DNA from 3 places in the Neorhizobium fuzhouense genome. Region 3 is predicted to be linked to each of the others. Evidence: predicted binding sites of a transcription regulator. Region 3 holds the regulator's gene; each other region holds the start of a gene.

Region 1 (5,345 bases), on a different contig from region 3:
TCTTCAACGAGAAGGTCTTGTGTGGTCTCGGCAAAGGGCTTGGCTCCACCGGCCGCATGGACGAGGAAGCGGTTGCGCGCGCTCTGCATGCTCTTCGTCGTTTCCGCGCCCTGTCGGACCAGGCGCGTGCCACGCATGTCTACGTGCTGGCCACGGCTGCCGCCCGCGAAGCGAGCAATGGTGCAGCCTTCATTGCCGAAGCGCAGGCCATTCTCGGACAGCCGGTTCAGGTACTCTCCGGCGAGGAGGAAGCGCTTTATTCGGCGCTCGGCGTGATCAGCGGCTTCAACGGCGTGGATGGCATTGCCGGTGATCTCGGCGGCGGCTCGCTCGAACTCATCGATATCAAGGGCCGCGAATGCGGCAAGGGAATCACGCTGCCGCTCGGTGGCCTGCGCCTGTCGGAAACCTCCGGCGGTTCTCTTGCCAAGGCGCGCACATTGGCGCGCAGCCTGGTGAAGGATGCAAAGCTTCTCGCCAACGGCGAGGGGCGCACCTTCTATGCCGTCGGCGGCACCTGGCGCAACATTGCCAAGCTGCACATGGAAATGACGCAGTATCCGCTGCACATGATGCAGGGCTATGAACTGCCGACCGGCGACATGCTCAATTTCCTCGAACTGGTTCTGACGGCCAAGGACAGCAAGGATCCCGCCTGGCAGTCGGTGTCGAAGAACCGTCGCGCGCTTCTGCCGTTCGGCGCCATTGCCATGCAGGAAGTGCTGTCGGTCATGAAGCCGGCCCGCGTAGTGTTTTCCGCGCAAGGCGTGCGCGAAGGCTATCTCTACGCGCAGCTTTCCGAAAGCGAGCAGCAGCTGGACCCGCTTCTGGAAGCCGCTGATCAGTTGGCGATCCTCAGAGCCCGCTCGCCCGAACATGCGCGCGAGCTTGCCGACTGGACCGGCCGCATGGTCTCCCATTTCGGCATCGAGGAAACCGACGAGGAAGCCCGCTACCGCCAGGCCGCCTGCCTTCTCGCCGATATCAGCTGGCGCGCGCATCCCGATTACCGCGGCCTGCAGGCACTGAACCTGATTGCCCATTCCTCGCTTGCCGGCATCACCCATCCGGGGCGGGCCTATCTGGCGCTCGCCAATTACTACCGCTTCGAAGGCCTGCACGACGATGGCGCGACCGGCCCGCTGGCGCAGATCTCGACGCCGCGCCTGCTCAGCCTCGCCAAGCTGCTGGGCGGTCTTCTGCGCGTCGTCTATCTCTTCTCCGCCTCGATGCCGGGCATCGTCGACCACCTGTCGTTCCGCCGCTCGAGCAATCCGGATCTCGATCTGGAATTCGTCGTACCGCACGACTATGCCGATTTCGCCGGCGAGCGTCTGGATGGGCGCCTGCAGCAATTGTCGAAGCTCACCGGCAAGCGCCTGGCCTTCGTCTTCGAATAGAGCCGATCAGGAGGCGCGCGAGAACTGCGCGCCCGCCGTCAGACGCCGCAGTGCCAGAACGCAGACCGGTTCGTCGCGGCCCTTGACCATGTGCTCGCCTTGCGGTTCTGCTACGATATCCGGCGGCAGTGTCAGCCGCGCGAGAAGATCCGCCGAGATCAGATGCGGTTTCTTCAGCGTCTTGCAAAGCCCCTCGATGCGCGAGGTCGTGTTCACCACATCGCCGAAATAGGTGATCTTGTGGTGGAAGACACCGATCTCGGCCGTGACGATGGAGCCGCCATGCAGGGCGGCCGACAGCTGCGGAACAAGGCCGAAATGCGCCATCCACCAGTCGCGCTCGTGGTCGACTTCGTTGAGCATGTCATAGATGCAGCGCACGCAGCGCGCCTCTTCCACGCCCTCCTTCATCGGCCAGGTGATGATGGCGCAGTCTCCGACATAGTCATCGATCTCGCCCCGATGGCGCCGCACGTGGTAAGCAAGGGCGGCAAACACCGCGCCGATAAACGCCTGCGCCTTCAGGTCGCCGTACTGGCGGGCATAGGCGCTCGACCCCACGATGTCGAGAAACAGGAACACGCGCTCCTCCTCGACCGGGTGCCGATAGCGGCCCGTCAGTAGGCTCAGAAACACGCGACGCCCCAGCAACTGCAGGACGCGCAACACGGTGATGCCGAAGAAGAACATCACCAGCGTGTAGAGAAAGGCCGGCGGGCGGATGACGAGAACCTGCTTCCAGCCCGCCTCAAAAATCCCGGTTGTCTTCAGCACCACACCCGCAAGCGCAAATCCGAGGCCGGACAGCAGGAGGTAGAGGGCAAGCGTCGACAGGAAATAGGCCGGCGTCGCCAAACGCCGCAGACGCACCTGCAGGCGCGGCATCAGCCGTCCGCTTTCGAAGGCGATGAGCGGCATGCTGCAGGCGAGCGCATAGACGGCGCCAATGAGGAGGGGGCCGTTGATCTCGAACAGCAGCATATAGAGAACGCCGGTAAAGGCGATCAGCAGCGCCAGCAGCAGCCAGCGAAGGCCGGCGAGCAGCGGCCCGCCCCGCAGCGTCTTTCGGTGAGGTTCGCGCATGCCCATCCCTTATCCTCCCCGTCGGGCGTTCGCCAGCCGGTCGCGCCACGATACGAGCGATAAGGGTTTGCGCAAGTGCGTAATACCAGGTGGGCGCCGGAAGCCGGCGCCCATCGTCATGCGGTGTTTGCCAGAACCTTACTTGGCGGTGAGGAACGCGCCGACATCCAGCAGCACGAATTCGTTGTCGTCGGCCTTGTCGACGGCACGACCCGCCGAGAAGGGCAGGTTGTTGTCATTGCCGACAACGATGTGGCTGGCATCGACCACATCGACATTTTCGATGGTGACGAAGGGCATGGTGTAGATACCATCCTTGCTGCCCTGCAGTGCCTTCTTGTCGGGATCGGCAATGTTCATGAGGTCGATATAGCCGATCTTGCGGGCGGCCTTGCCGACGTTTTCATCCGACATTTCGATCTTGTAGATGCGCTTGTGCTTGGCCGGCGCATCAAAGCAGGTCGGTTCCGGCTTCTTCGGGTCGGCGCAGGCAAGGGCCGCGGAGCCCGCGCCATTGTCGCGTTCGATGACGAGCGCGGTCGTTGCATCCACCATGTTGAAATCGCCGATGGCAACGCCGCCTTCGCTCAGCGGGTAAAGCCAGCTGCGGCCGGTCCAGGCCTTGGAGGCGGCATCCAGCTCGATGATGCGCAGCGCCGTCTGGCCGTCGGTCTTTTCGCCGGACCCGTCTTCGAGGAACAGCGGACCTTCCAGCAGGCCGTAAAGCTTGGCGCCGTCCTTCGACAGGGCAAGACCTTCAAAGCCGCCGGAGCGCTTCAGGTTGAACACCGGCATTTTGGCGGCGGGGTTGGCCGGAAGGCTGATCAGGGCATTGTCCGGAGACGTTACCGGCTTGCCGTCGACCACGGTTGCGATCACGGCGGTCAGGCGGCCTTCGGTGTCGAACTTCAGCACGTAGGGGCCGAACTCCTCGCCGACCCAAAATCCGTCCGCCACCGGCTGGATCGATTCGACGTCGAAATCGGCGCCGGTGAGATAGCGCTTGTCGGCGCCTTCCATGGCAATCGGGAAGGGGGCCTTCTTGTCCGGGTCGGAGAGGAAGAGGGTGCCGAGACGTTCGACCTTGCCGGCGGCCCAGTCGATCCTGATGTGGTGCAGCATCAGCATGGCGTCACTCGAATTGTTCTTCGAGCCGAAGCCGTTGTCCGACAGTGTCCAGAACGTGCCGTCGGCCATGGTCTTGATGCCGGAAAAGCCCTGCAGGGGCTGGCCGTCGAAGGGAAGCGAAAGACCGGTCAGGCGCGCGCCGTCCTTGCCGGGAATGGTGCCCAGCTTGTCGGTGCGCTTGCGGTCCGCGGTGGTGAACTTGCCGGAGGTCTTCAGCGTTGCCGGTGCATCGGCAGGAGCCGCTACCATCGTATCGGAAGGAAGGATCGCCTGCGAGACGAGCTTGGCCGGAAAGGCCTTTTCTTCGGCGTGGGACTGTCCTGCCAGAACGGCAAGGAGCGCAACGGAGGCAAGGAGAGTTCGGGTCATGGAACACCTGTGCATGAGGGAGAAGAACACTATCCTCCTACGTGCAGCAGATGACGGCGCGATCACGCCCGATTGAAATTCCAATGAAGTTTCAATGACAGAGCAAGATACCGGGCCGGTCCGAAGGCACAGGCCTGCGGGCTTGATCCGGATCGCGCACCCGCCCCGTTCAGGCTGGCATGTCGACCGTCTCGACCTTCTTGTCGATGAAGCGGAGGGCAACCTCGCCGGAGATGAGCTTCAGGGCCGGTTCGCCGAACAGCTCGCGCCGCCAGCCGGTCAGTGCTGCCACCTCGGCCTTTTCGCCTTCGGTGGCGATCTTGTCGAGATCGTCGCTGTTGGCGATGACTTTGGCCGCAACGCCATGCTTTTCCGAGATGAGGCGCAGCAGCACCTTCAGAAGCTCGACCGCCGACTGGGCGCCCTCCGGCGTATGGGAATGTTTTGGCGCCTGCGGCATCTCGGCCTTCGGCAGCGCCAAAGCGGTGTTGACGGCATCGAGGATGGCAGTTCCGGACGACGAGCGTTCCCAGCCCTTGGGGATGGTGCGAAGCCGCCCCAGCGCCTCGCTGTCCTTCGGCTGCTGCTGGGCAATCTCGAAGATCGCATCGTCCTTCAGCACGCGCGAGCGCGGCACGTCGCGGCTGCGCGCCTCGCGTTCACGCCAGGCCGCCACATATTTCAGCACCGCCAGTTCCTGCGGCTTGCGCAGGCGCGATTTCAGCCGAAGCCAGGCATCGTCGGGATGCATGTCATAGGTTTCGGTCGATTCCAGAACCGCCATTTCCTCGGCGACCCAGGTCGTGCGGCCTTCGCTTTCGAGCTTGGCCTTGAGGCTCAGATAGACATCGCGCAGATGCGTGACGTCGGCCATCGCATAATCCAGCTGCTTGTCCGACAGCGGCCGGCGGCTCCAGTCGGTAAAGCGGGAGGACTTGTCGATCTGGACATTCTTCGTGCGCTGCACGAGCTGGTCGTAGGAGATCGAATCGCCAAAGCCGCAGACCATGGCGGCAACCTGCGTGTCGAAGATCGGATGCGGGATCAGCTTGCCGAGATGATAGACGATTTCCAGATCCTGGCGCGCCGCATGGAACACCTTCACGACGGACGTATCGGCCATCAGTTCGAAGAAGGGTGTCAGATCGATGCCCTTGGCCATCGGATCGACAATCACTTCCAGATCCGGGCTTGCCATCTGAATGAGACAGAGGATCGGCCAGAAGGTGGTTTCGCGCAGGAACTCCGTATCGACAGTCACGAATTCCGATTGGGCCAGTTTGCGGCAGGCGTCTTGAAGAGCGGCAGTTGTTTCAATCATCAGCTTCGGTCGTCGGATGGGAGAAAAATCGTTCAACCTTCCTT
Region 2 (5,345 bases), on a different contig from region 3:
CCGTTTCCGGATCGAGGGAGAGGTTGAACTGGTCCTCCCAGCGAAACTCGAACCGCGCGCGAGACAGCGCATCATCGCGCAATTGGGCGGCCGGATGCCCCTTGGCGAGATCGGCGGCATGGGCTGCGATCTTGTAGGTGATGACGCCGACCTTCACGTCATTGCGGTCGGGAAGGCCGAGATGCTCTTTTGGCGTGACGTAACACAGCATGGCGGTGCCAAACCAGCCGATCATCGCGGCCCCGATGGCCGACGTGATGTGATCGTAACCCGGCGCGATGTCGGTGGTCAGTGGACCCAGCGTATAGAAGGGCGCCTCGCCGCAGGTTTTCAGCTGCTTGTCCATGTTTTCCTTGATCTTGTGCATCGGCACATGGCCGGGGCCTTCGATCATCACCTGGCAGTCTTTTTTCCAGGCGATTTTTGTCAGCTCGCCAAGCGTTTCCAGTTCGGCAAATTGTGCGGCATCATTGGCATCGGCAATCGAGCCCGGGCGCAACCCGTCGCCCAGCGAAAACGACACGTCATAGGCGCGGGCGATGTCGCAGATCTCGTCGAAATGCTCGTAAAGAAAGCTTTCCTTGTGATGGTGCAGGCACCACTTGGCCATGATCGAGCCGCCGCGCGAGACGATGCCGGTGACGCGGTTGACGGTGAGATGGATATAGGAAAGCCGCACGCCGGCATGGATGGTGAAATAATCGACGCCCTGTTCGGCCTGTTCGATCAGCGTGTCGCGATAGACCTCCCAGCTGAGATCTTCGGCAATGCCGCCGACCTTTTCCAGCGCCTGATAGAGCGGCACGGTGCCGATTGGCACCGGTGCATTGCGGATGATCCAGTCGCGGATGTTGTGGATGTTGCGCCCGGTCGACAGGTCCATCACCGTATCGGTACCCCAGCGGATGGCCCAGACCATCTTTTCCACCTCCTCCGCCATGGACGAAGTCACGGCGGAATTGCCGATATTGGCATTGATCTTGACGAGGAAATTGCGGCCGATCACCATCGGCTCCAGTTCCGGGTGGTTGATGTTGGCGGGAATGATCGCCCGCCCTGCCGCCACTTCGGCACGCACGAATTCCGGCGTGACATGGTCTGGAATCTGGGCGCCAAAGCTTTCGCCATCGCGGACCAGCGCTTCCTGGGCTGCCTTGCGGCCAAGGTTTTCGCGGATGGCAACAAATTCCATTTCGGGTGTGATGATGCCCGCGCGGGCATAGGCCAGCTGCGTGACGGCCTTACCGCCGCGCGCCCGCAAGGGGGTGTGACGCACCGGAAATTCCGGCGTCAGCCTGTCGCCGCTGACAAAACCATTGTCTGCCGCACTCACCGGGCGGCCCTCGTAAGCTTCCACATCGCCGCGCGCTAACAGCCAGTCGTATCGCGGGCGGGTGAGACCGGCATCGATGGCAATGGTGACGGCGGGATCGGTGTAAGGCCCGGAGGCATCGTAGACAGTGACCGGTGGTTCGCCGGCCGTCGGGTGCAGCGCGATCTGGCGCAGTGGCACGCGCAGATCGGGATAGAGGTCTCCGGCAAGGTGGATCTTGGTCGAGGCCGGCAGCGGGCCGGTGGTGACTTCGGGGGTGGGAAAAGGTCGGGCAATGTTCATCGTGAGGCTCCAAGGGTTGGAGACCCAGTCATGTCAGCCGGAAAGATGGAGAAACGCCTGCCGCGATCCTGCAAGACAGGATTTCTGGCATCTGCAGCGCGCACCGTCCCTACGCCAGTATGAACTGGATCAGGTTCAACGGGTCACTGCGCTGCCTCTTTCAAAGCCCAGCAGTATCTCAGCCCCTTGGCGGGACCCCCCTGGTGAATGCGATGGAGTGTCGGCAAAGAGGTGCCGGATGTCAATGGAAAGCCGCAGCTTTCGGACCTGCCCCCGAAGCTTCACACTCGGATCGTCTGTCTGGGAGAGGGGAGGCCCGGCCGAAGATGTTGGGGGGCTGGGGGTAAGGTCAACACATCCAGCCGGGCCAATATGGCGCGAACGCGCCAACTGTCGAGCGTGAACCTGATCGCCAATTCCGGCAGGGTTTTGTTCGAAATCGGGCAGAAGAAGAGAATTGTCGGGGCAGCGGCGTATGCAGGTGCCTCTGCCTTTTGCGTGTGCTGTCGGGTTGATTTTTTCTAAGGCTGAGGCACACTGTCATGTGAGTGTTACATGGCGTTGGGAGCATTGATGACCGATCAGCCAGACGTATTCGGGCGCGACCGTCCCCCAGAAGGGGCCGTGGTCGTCGAACTGAGCCAGTACCGCCAGAACAGTGACCCGATCCCCATCACCTTCCACCGGCGAGAGCTGGATGCGATCCTGCGCATCTATGGCCGCATGGTCGGCGAAGGCGAGTGGAAGGATTATGCGATCGATCATCTGAAGGACAAGGCGGTGTTTTCGATCTTCAAGCGCTCCGGCGAAATGCCGCTCTACCGCATCGAGAAGAACCCGAAGCTTGCGGGAAAGCAGGGTGCGTTCAGCGTTATGAACACGCATGGCATGATCCTGAAGCGCGGCCATGAGCTGCCGCAGGTGCTGAAAGTGTTCGACAAGGTGTTGAAGCTCGTCGATTGAGACGCCCTTTGACCGGCGGGCGGCAGGAAGGCTGAGAGCGATTGCCTTTCAGCCGGCAAACAGCGTGCCCGGATAGGTGTCGAGATCCGGGTCGGTCGAGGTGCCGGCGCCGAGTTCCCTTTGCATGAAGATCGTATCCAGCCATGTGCCGTGCTTGTAGCCGGTGCCTTGCATCGTGCCGACCATGCGAAAGCCGAGTGCCGCATGAAGGCCCGCAGAGGCGGGACTTGCGCCGCCGATCACGGCCACCATCTGGCGAAAGCCAAGCGCTGTCGTGCGTGTGATGAGTTCGGCCAGCAGCGCCTTGCCGATGCCGCGGCCACGTGCTTCCGGCGCCAGATAAATCGAATCTTCCACCAGCCAGCGATAGGCGGGCCGTGTGCGAAAGGCGGAGGCATAGGCGTAGCCGAGGAGGCTGCCATCCTCGTCTTCTGCGGCAATATAGGGATATCCCTTGGCGATGATGGCCTCGAAACGGGCGCGCATCTCCGCCTCATCCGGTGCCACCAGCTCATAGCTTGCCGTCCCGTTCAGCACGCTGTCGCGGTAGATGGCGGTGATGATCGAAATGTCGGAAAGGGTGGCGTCGCGCAGGCGCAAGGTCATGAAAACACTGCCAGTTAAATGTGATACGCCGACAGTAGGACGCGCGGCCAAGCCTTGCAAGATGTTGGTCAAGGCTCTGTCACCACAAAAAAAAGGCGGCCCGCGAAGGCCGCCTTTCGAACATCTGCCTGTCCGACTGCTTAGTTGTTCCGGTTGCCCAGGAACTGCAGCATGAACATGAACAGGTTGATGAAGTCGAGATAAAGCGTCAGCGCACCCATGATTGCCTTGCGGCCCATCACGGCTGCATCGTCGCCGTCGAAATACATTTCCTTGATCTTCTGCGTGTCATAGGCGGTGAGGCCCGCAAAGATCAGCACGCCGAGCACCGAAACCGCGAAGGACAGGGCCGACGAAGCAAGGAAGATGTTGACGACAGAGGCGATGATCAGGCCGAAGAGACCCATGATCAGGAACGAGCCCATGGCCGTCAGGTCACGCTTCGTGGTGTAGCCGTAAAGCGACAGGGCACCGAACGAGGCAGCCGTCACGAAGAAGGTCTGCACGATGCTCTGGCCGGTATAGACCAGGAAGATCGAGGACAGCGACAGGCCCATCAGGCCGGCATAGACCCAGAAAGCGGTCTGTGCGGCCGAAACGCTCATCCTGTTGATGCGGTAGCTCAGGAAGAAAACCATTCCGAGCGGGGCCAACATCACAACCCAGCGCAGCGGGCTGGCATAAAGCGCGGTGCCAAAGGCCGTCAGATGCCCGTTCTCCACGGCAAGCTGCCATGTGCCGAACGAGGCAAGACCGGTAATCACCAGGCCCAGCGCCATCAGGTTGTAGACCTTCAGCATATAGGTGCGAAGGCCTTGGTCGATCAGTTCAGCCGAACCGGCACGTGCCTGGGCAGCGCGGTTCTGGAAGTTGTAGTCAGACATATTCGTCCTCTTAAAGCTTCGGTGTTGCTACGGTGTCCGGATGGTATCCATCTCTGCGCCGCTGCGAAGCTCAGCAAGCCTGTCACGAATATGCGGACAGATGTCTTTTCGTTCAAGTGCCTGCCGCCCGATTCGGCGAGGTGACAAAAATTTAATCCGCAGAAAAGGGCGGCCTTTTCCCGGGCAACCTCAAAGCTCGCGCAGCACCGGAGCCGCCTTCTGGCCGAGGATTCGCCACGTCCCGGCAAGACCGATGCCGACCGTCAGCACCAGGGCTGCAATGAGCGTGATCACTGCCACGTCCGGCAGGAAGGTTGCCGGCAGCTTCATGATGCGGGAGACCACGAACCAGGCAGCACCTGAGCCGGCTGAGAGGGCAAAGACGGCCGTGGCAAAACCCAGGATCATGTACTCGTAGGCAAAGGCGCGCATCAGCATGCGCCGTGTGCCGCCAAGCGTCTTCAGGATCACGGCGTCGTGGGTGCGCGCCCGGTTGCCGGAGGCAAGTGCGCCGGCGAGAACCAGCACCGAGGCCACAAGCGCGACCGCTGCGGCTGCACGAATGGCGGTGGCGAGCTGTCCCATCAGCTGCTCGGCAATGTCGAGCGCATCCTTCACCCGAACGCTGGTGATGGTCGGATAGGAATTGGTGACCGCGCGCAGGATCGCACCCTCCTTTGCCGGCGTGGCGCTCTGGTCGGTCAGCGTCGCAAGCCAGGCATGCGGGGCGCCGCGGAACGTGTTGGGCGAAAACACCATGACGAAATTGATCGACAGAGAGCGCCATTCGATCTGGCGGAAATTGGCGATGCGTGCGGTGATGTTACGGCCAAGCACGTTGACGGTGACCGTATCGCCGATCTTCAGGCCAAGTTCGCCGGCCTCTTCGGCGGAAAAGGAGACAAGCGGTTCGCCGCTATAGTTTTCCGGCCACCATTCTCCTTGCGTGATCGTCGCGTTGGCTGGCAGCGTCTCGTCATAGGTGATGCCACGGTCGCCGCGCAGCACCCAGCGTCCGCCCGGCGGCACGTTCATCTGGCTGACATCCTGTCCGTTGAAGGAGAGGATGCGTCCGCGCAGCATCGGCACCTGGGTAATCTCGCCTTGCGGTGCCTGCTGCTTCAGAATGTTGACGAAGCCTTCGCGCTCGCTGCCCTGGATATCGACAAAAAAGAAGTTCGGCGCCTGCTGCATCATCGTGCCGGAGAGCTGCCGGCGCAGGTTGCCGTCAATGAGCGCAAGCGTGACCAGAAGGGCAAGGCCAAGGCCCAGCGAGA
Region 3 (5,345 bases):
GGTGATGATGTGGAATTTTTCCGGGTGACCCTTGGAAAAATGGTAGCGGCGGGCGGTCTTGATGGCGCATTCCAGCGCTTCCGCGCCCGAATTGGTGAAGAACACCTTATCGGCAAAGGTCGCCTCGACCAGACGACGGGCCAGCCGCTCCTGATCGGGGATCTCGTAGAGGTTGGACAGGTGCCAGACCTTTTCGGCCTGATCCTTCAGGGCCTGGACCAGATGCGGGTTGGAATGGCCGCAGGAGGTGACGGCGACGCCCGCACCGAAATCGAGATATCGCTCGCCCGTTTCCGTCACGAGCCAGACCCCCTCGCCACGCGTAAAACGCAGCGGGGCCCGTGCAAAGGTGTCGAAAAGCGCGGCTTCAGCCATGGCGACATCACTCCTTGGGCAATCATCCGTCCAAGCGCCCGCGGGCTGCCCGAACGCAAACCAGAAATCAAAAATGCCGCCTTGAGCGGCGGCAGGCGCACTATCTGCATTTCAGGATCAACTGTCAACAAATCGCTTGAATTCCGGGGGATTTCCGCTGCGTGAGGCTGGCTTGCGCCAGGCTTTCGCGCTGTGACAAAAAAGACTCGCCTTAAAAGCAAGTTGGGGAAAACCCGGAAATCGATTCGCGGCGATTCCACCGACTCTTGTCAGCGAGTCCCCGGGCCGATAGGTTAAAGATCAATTACTAGACTGCATGCGGCGGAACTAGTCACCAAACGTATAGATATGGTATGTCCGGCAGGAAATCCTCCCGCCGGAGGGTGAACGATTCTGTCTCGCACAGATGCTCTAAGGCGGAGAGACAGCATGAACTGGACGGACGAGCGCGTCGAGAGACTAAAGCGGCTTTGGGCCGAAGGCCTGAGCGCAAGCCAGATCGCCACACAGCTGGGCGGCGTCAGCCGCAACGCCGTGATCGGCAAGGTGCATCGCCTCAACCTGCCGGGCCGCGCAAAGGCCGGCGGCACGCAGGCAACGGCGCGCACCGCGCCCGCCAAGCGCACCACGTCGGCGCCGCGCGCACCAAACTTTGCCGCCCGCACCCCGGCCGGCGCCCCCACCCGCACCGTTACCCGTCCGCTCGGCGCCACGCTGGTGACGGAAGAGGTCGAGGCCGAAGCCGCCGAACCGGCAGAATTCAAGGCACCGAGCAATGTCGTCGTGCCGATGTCGCGCAAGCTGTCGCTGACGGATCTCACCGAGCGCACCTGCAAGTGGCCGATGGGCGACCCGCTGAAGGACGATTTCCACTTCTGCGGTTCGGAATCTGCCGATACCTCGCCCTATTGCAAGTATCACGCGCGGCTTGCCTACCAGCCGGTGAACGAGCGTCGCAAGGCCGCCAACATCTCGGCCGCTGCCCGCGCCTGATCCTTAAGGGATCGTCAGCCGATGCGAACGAAAAACGGGCCCCGCGCCCGTTTTTTTTGCGCGCTCGGCAGTGACCGGTGACTGGGGACAAGACAAACGCCCGGCAGCAGGGCCACCGGGCGTTGAACGTTTTGGGTCTGGCAAAACCGGCGTGCGGGGACCGCCTCAGGCTTCCATCGAATAGCCGGCGCCGCGCACGGTGCGGATCACATCCTGCATGTTGGAAAAGTTGAGCGCCTTGCGCAGGCGCCCGACATGCACGTCGACGGTGCGCTCGTCCACGTAGATATCGTGACCCCAGACGCCATCGAGAAGCTGCGAGCGCGAATAGACGCGGCCGGGCGATGTCATCAGGAATTCCAGCAGGCGAAACTCGGTGGGCCCAAGCCGCACTTCGCGGCTCTTGCGGTGAACGCGATGCGTTTCGCGGTCGAGTTCGATATCGCCGCAGCGCAGCACGCTCGACAGAACCTCCGGCCGGGCGCGGCGCAGCATGGCTTTCACACGCGCCATCAGTTCCGGCGTCGAGAAGGGCTTTACCACATAGTCGTCGGCACCGGTCGCCAGACCGCGCACACGCTCGCTTTCCTCGCCGCGTGCCGTCAGCATGATGATCGGCAGGCGTTCGGTATCCGGACGCATGCGCAGGCGCCGGCAAAGCTCGATGCCGGAGACGCCCGGCAGCATCCAGTCGAGGATCAAGAGATCCGGCAACCGCTCCTGCAGGCGGATTTCCGCCTCGTCGCCGCGCAGGATGGTCTCGACCTCGTAGCCTTCGGCCTCGAGATTATAGCGCAGGAGGACGCTGAGAGCTTCCTCGTCCTCCACAACCGCAATTTTGGGCAGCATGGTTCAGGCACTCCGTCAGTATGGCCTTACTCGGCCACGGCACCAAGCGTGTTGGACGTATCATCCTTGGGGCGCTCGCCTTCCGGCTGGGCACCGGTTGCAATGTAATAGATCGTCTCGGCGATGTTGGTGGCATGGTCGCCGATGCGCTCGATGTTCTTGGCGCAGAACAGGAGATGCGTGCACGACGTGATGTTGCGCGGGTCTTCCATCATGTAGGTCAGCAGCTCGCGGAACAGCGAGGTGTACATGGCATCGATTTCCTCGTCGCGCTGGCGGATGGCTTCCGCCTTCTGCACCGAGCGGCTGGAGAACACATCGAGCACTTCCTTCAGCTGCACGAGCGCCAGCTCGGACAGATGCTCGAGGCCACGGGCAAGCTTGCGCGGAACGCCGGTGCCCTGCACGGCAATGACGCGCTTGGCGGTGTTCTTGCCCAGATCGCCGACGCGCTCGAGATCGGCTGCAATGCGCAGCGTGCCGATGATTTCGCGCAGATCCGCCGCCATCGGCTGGCGCTTGGCAATCGTCACGATCGCCTTTTCCTGGATCTCGCGCTCGGCGTGATCGAGGATCACGTCGTCGGAGATGACCTTCTGGGCAAGCGCGCCATCGGAATTGACGAGCGCGCGCACGGCATCGCCGCACATCTGCTCGGCAAGGCCGCCCATTTCGGAAATGCGGCGGTTGAGGTATTTCAGGTCTTCGTCATAGGCCGAAAGGATGTGCGAAGGCATTTTGGCGTCCTCGGATAGGGGTGTCAGCACAAGGCGGCAGGCAGGGATCGGCGGCGGCAATCAGCCGAAGCGACCCATGATGTAGTCCTGCGTGCGCTGATCATCCGGGTTGGTGAACATCTTGTCGGTGTCGTTCTCCTCGACCAGCTGGCCGAGGTGGAACATGGCGGTGCGCTGCGAGACGCGGGCCGCCTGCTGCATCGAGTGGGTCACGATGACGATGGTGTAATTGCTGCGCAGCTCGTGGATCAGCTCTTCCACTTTCGCGGTCGCGATCGGATCGAGCGCCGAGCAGGGCTCGTCCATCAGGATGACTTCCGGCGACACGGCAATGGCGCGGGCAATGCACAGGCGCTGCTGCTGGCCGCCCGAGAGGCCGGTGCCGGATTCGTGCAGGCGGTCCTTTGCTTCGTTCCAGAGACCGGCGCGCTGCAGGCTTGCCTCGACGATCTGATCCATGTCCGCCTTGTTGCGGGCAAGACCGTGGATACGCGGACCGTAGGCGATGTTTTCGTAGATCGACTTCGGGAACGGGTTCGGCTTCTGGAACACCATGCCGACGCGGGCGCGCAGTTCCACCACGTCGATCGACGGATCGTAGATATCGTCGGTATCGAGCGTGATGCGGCCGGTGACGCGGCAGCTTTCGATCGTATCGTTCATGCGGTTGAGGCAACGCAGGAAGGTGGACTTGCCGCAGCCCGAAGGGCCGATCAGCGCCGTCACCGTATTTTCGCGGACATTGAGATTTACGTCGAAGAGGGCCCGCTTCTCGCCGTAATAGACGGAAACGTCCTTGCCCACCATCTTGTAGGAAACGTCATTCATTTTCTGATCCAGAGCCTTTTCAACTGCTGCTTCCGACATCATGTTCATTGGCCGTATCCTTCTACCAACGCCGTTCGAAGCGACGACGCAAGAGGATCGCGCCGACATTCATGACAATGAGGAACAGGAGCAGGATGATGATTGCTCCGGAGGTGCGCTCGACAAAGGCGCGCTCCGCCTCGTTTGCCCACATGTAGATCTGCACCGGCAAGGCCGTCGACGGGTCGAGCGGCGTCGTCGGGTAATTGGCGACGAAGGCGACCATGCCAATGAGAAGAAGCGGTGCGGTTTCGCCCAGCGCATGGGCAAGACCGATAATGGTGCCGGTGAGAATGCCGGGCATGGCAAGCGGCAGGACGTGGTGGAAGATCGTCTGCATCTTGGAGGCGCCGAGCCCGAGCGCTGCGGCGCGGATCGACGGCGGCACAGCCTTCAGCGCCGCACGCGTGGCAATGATGATCGTCGGCAGGGTCATCAGCGTCAGCACCAGGCCGCCGATCAGCGAGGCCGAGCGCGGCAGGCCCATGAAGTTGATGAAGACGGCAAGCCCGAGCAGGCCGTAGACGATCGAGGGCACGGCGGCCAGATTGTTGATGTTGACCTCGATCAGGTCCGTGAAACGGTTCTTCGGGGCAAACTCTTCCAGATAGATCGACGCGGCGACACCAATGGGCAGCGCCAACACCAGCACGATCAGCATCATGTAGAAGGAGCCAATCAGGGCCACGCCGACACCGGCTGCTTCCGGACGGCTGGAAGCACCGTTGAAGAAGATCCCGGTGTTGAAATGCTTGGCCAGAACGCCGCTTTCAGCCATCTGGTTCATCCAGCCGACCTGGCGGTCGGAAACCTTGCGGTTGTTTTCGGTGACCGACAGGTTGATCTGCCCCTTGAAGGCCGAGTCCGTATCGCCCGAGGCGAGCAGTTGGACCGTCTGCGTCTTGCCGATGATCGAGGGATCGGCAACGACGAGGTCACGCAGCTGCGAGCGCACGCTGTCAGACAGCATCAGGCCCACATCGCGCATGGCGGTGCGGTCGGTTTCGGCAACGCCCAGAACCTTGGCCACCGCAGTGCGGGCGAGGACCGGATAATTGGCGGTCAAAAGCTTCTGCGGATTGCTTGCCCGCTCATTCTTAGGATCGATCAGCTGCTCGGAAAACTCGACCGGCACCGTGATCATCGTCTGCTGAAAGGCCGTATAGCCTTTGGAGACGACCGACCAAAGAAGGATGAACAGGAAGACGAGGCCGAACAGGATCGCGGCAATGCCATAGGCGCGGAAACGACGTTCGGCAGCATAGCGGCGCTTGATCCCGATATCGCGGCGCGGGCGGCCAAGAGCGGCGGCCGGTGCGGCCGAAGGCGTGATGACCTGGCTCATTCGTACTGCTCCCGGTATTTGCGCACGATGTAGAGCGCGTAGATGTTCAGGCAAAGCGTGATGGCAAAGAGCGTAATGCCGAGCGCAAAGGCAACCAGCGTCTGCGGCGAGGTGAACTCGAGGTCACCCGTCAGCTGGTTGACGATTTTTACCGTCACCGTGGTCATCGGCTCGAACGG

Evidence for each region. The regulator PhoB, encoded in region 3, activates phosphate uptake and scavenging genes when phosphate is short. The targets are predictions, from matches to a motif close to TGTCATNNANCTGTCAT.
Region 1: the regulator PhoB is predicted to act here: its motif matches at 4,064-4,080, upstream of ACEXP3_RS00820 (esterase-like activity of phytase family protein).
Region 2: the regulator PhoB is predicted to act here: its motif matches at 2,154-2,170, upstream of ACEXP3_RS11210 (DUF2794 domain-containing protein).

What each region holds. Positions count from the first base shown of each region.
Region 1 covers NZ_JBHFFP010000001.1:158,569-163,913, reverse strand. Annotated here, with positions in the region: gene ppx (exopolyphosphatase) at 1-1,400, shown strand, start outside; gene ACEXP3_RS00825 (adenylate/guanylate cyclase domain-containing protein) at 1,407-2,483, opposite strand; gene ACEXP3_RS00820 (esterase-like activity of phytase family protein) at 2,622-3,980, opposite strand; gene rnd (ribonuclease D) at 4,150-5,301, opposite strand.
Region 2 covers NZ_JBHFFP010000005.1:176,008-181,352, forward strand. Annotated here, with positions in the region: gene thiC (phosphomethylpyrimidine synthase ThiC) at 1-1,615, opposite strand, end outside; TPP riboswitch at 1,704-1,827, opposite strand; gene ACEXP3_RS11210 (DUF2794 domain-containing protein) at 2,189-2,578, shown strand; gene ACEXP3_RS11215 (GNAT family N-acetyltransferase) at 2,627-3,184, opposite strand; gene ACEXP3_RS11220 (Bax inhibitor-1/YccA family protein) at 3,325-4,068, opposite strand; gene ACEXP3_RS11225 (ABC transporter permease) at 4,258-5,345, opposite strand, start outside.
Region 3 covers NZ_JBHFFP010000006.1:8,634-13,978, forward strand. Annotated here, with positions in the region: gene ACEXP3_RS12185 (aspartate aminotransferase family protein) at 1-375, opposite strand, end outside; gene ACEXP3_RS12190 (GcrA family cell cycle regulator) at 805-1,368, shown strand; gene phoB (phosphate regulon transcriptional regulator PhoB) at 1,534-2,217, opposite strand; gene phoU (phosphate signaling complex protein PhoU) at 2,244-2,954, opposite strand; gene pstB (phosphate ABC transporter ATP-binding protein PstB) at 3,015-3,830, opposite strand; gene pstA (phosphate ABC transporter permease PstA) at 3,844-5,166, opposite strand; gene pstC (phosphate ABC transporter permease subunit PstC) at 5,163-5,345, opposite strand, start outside.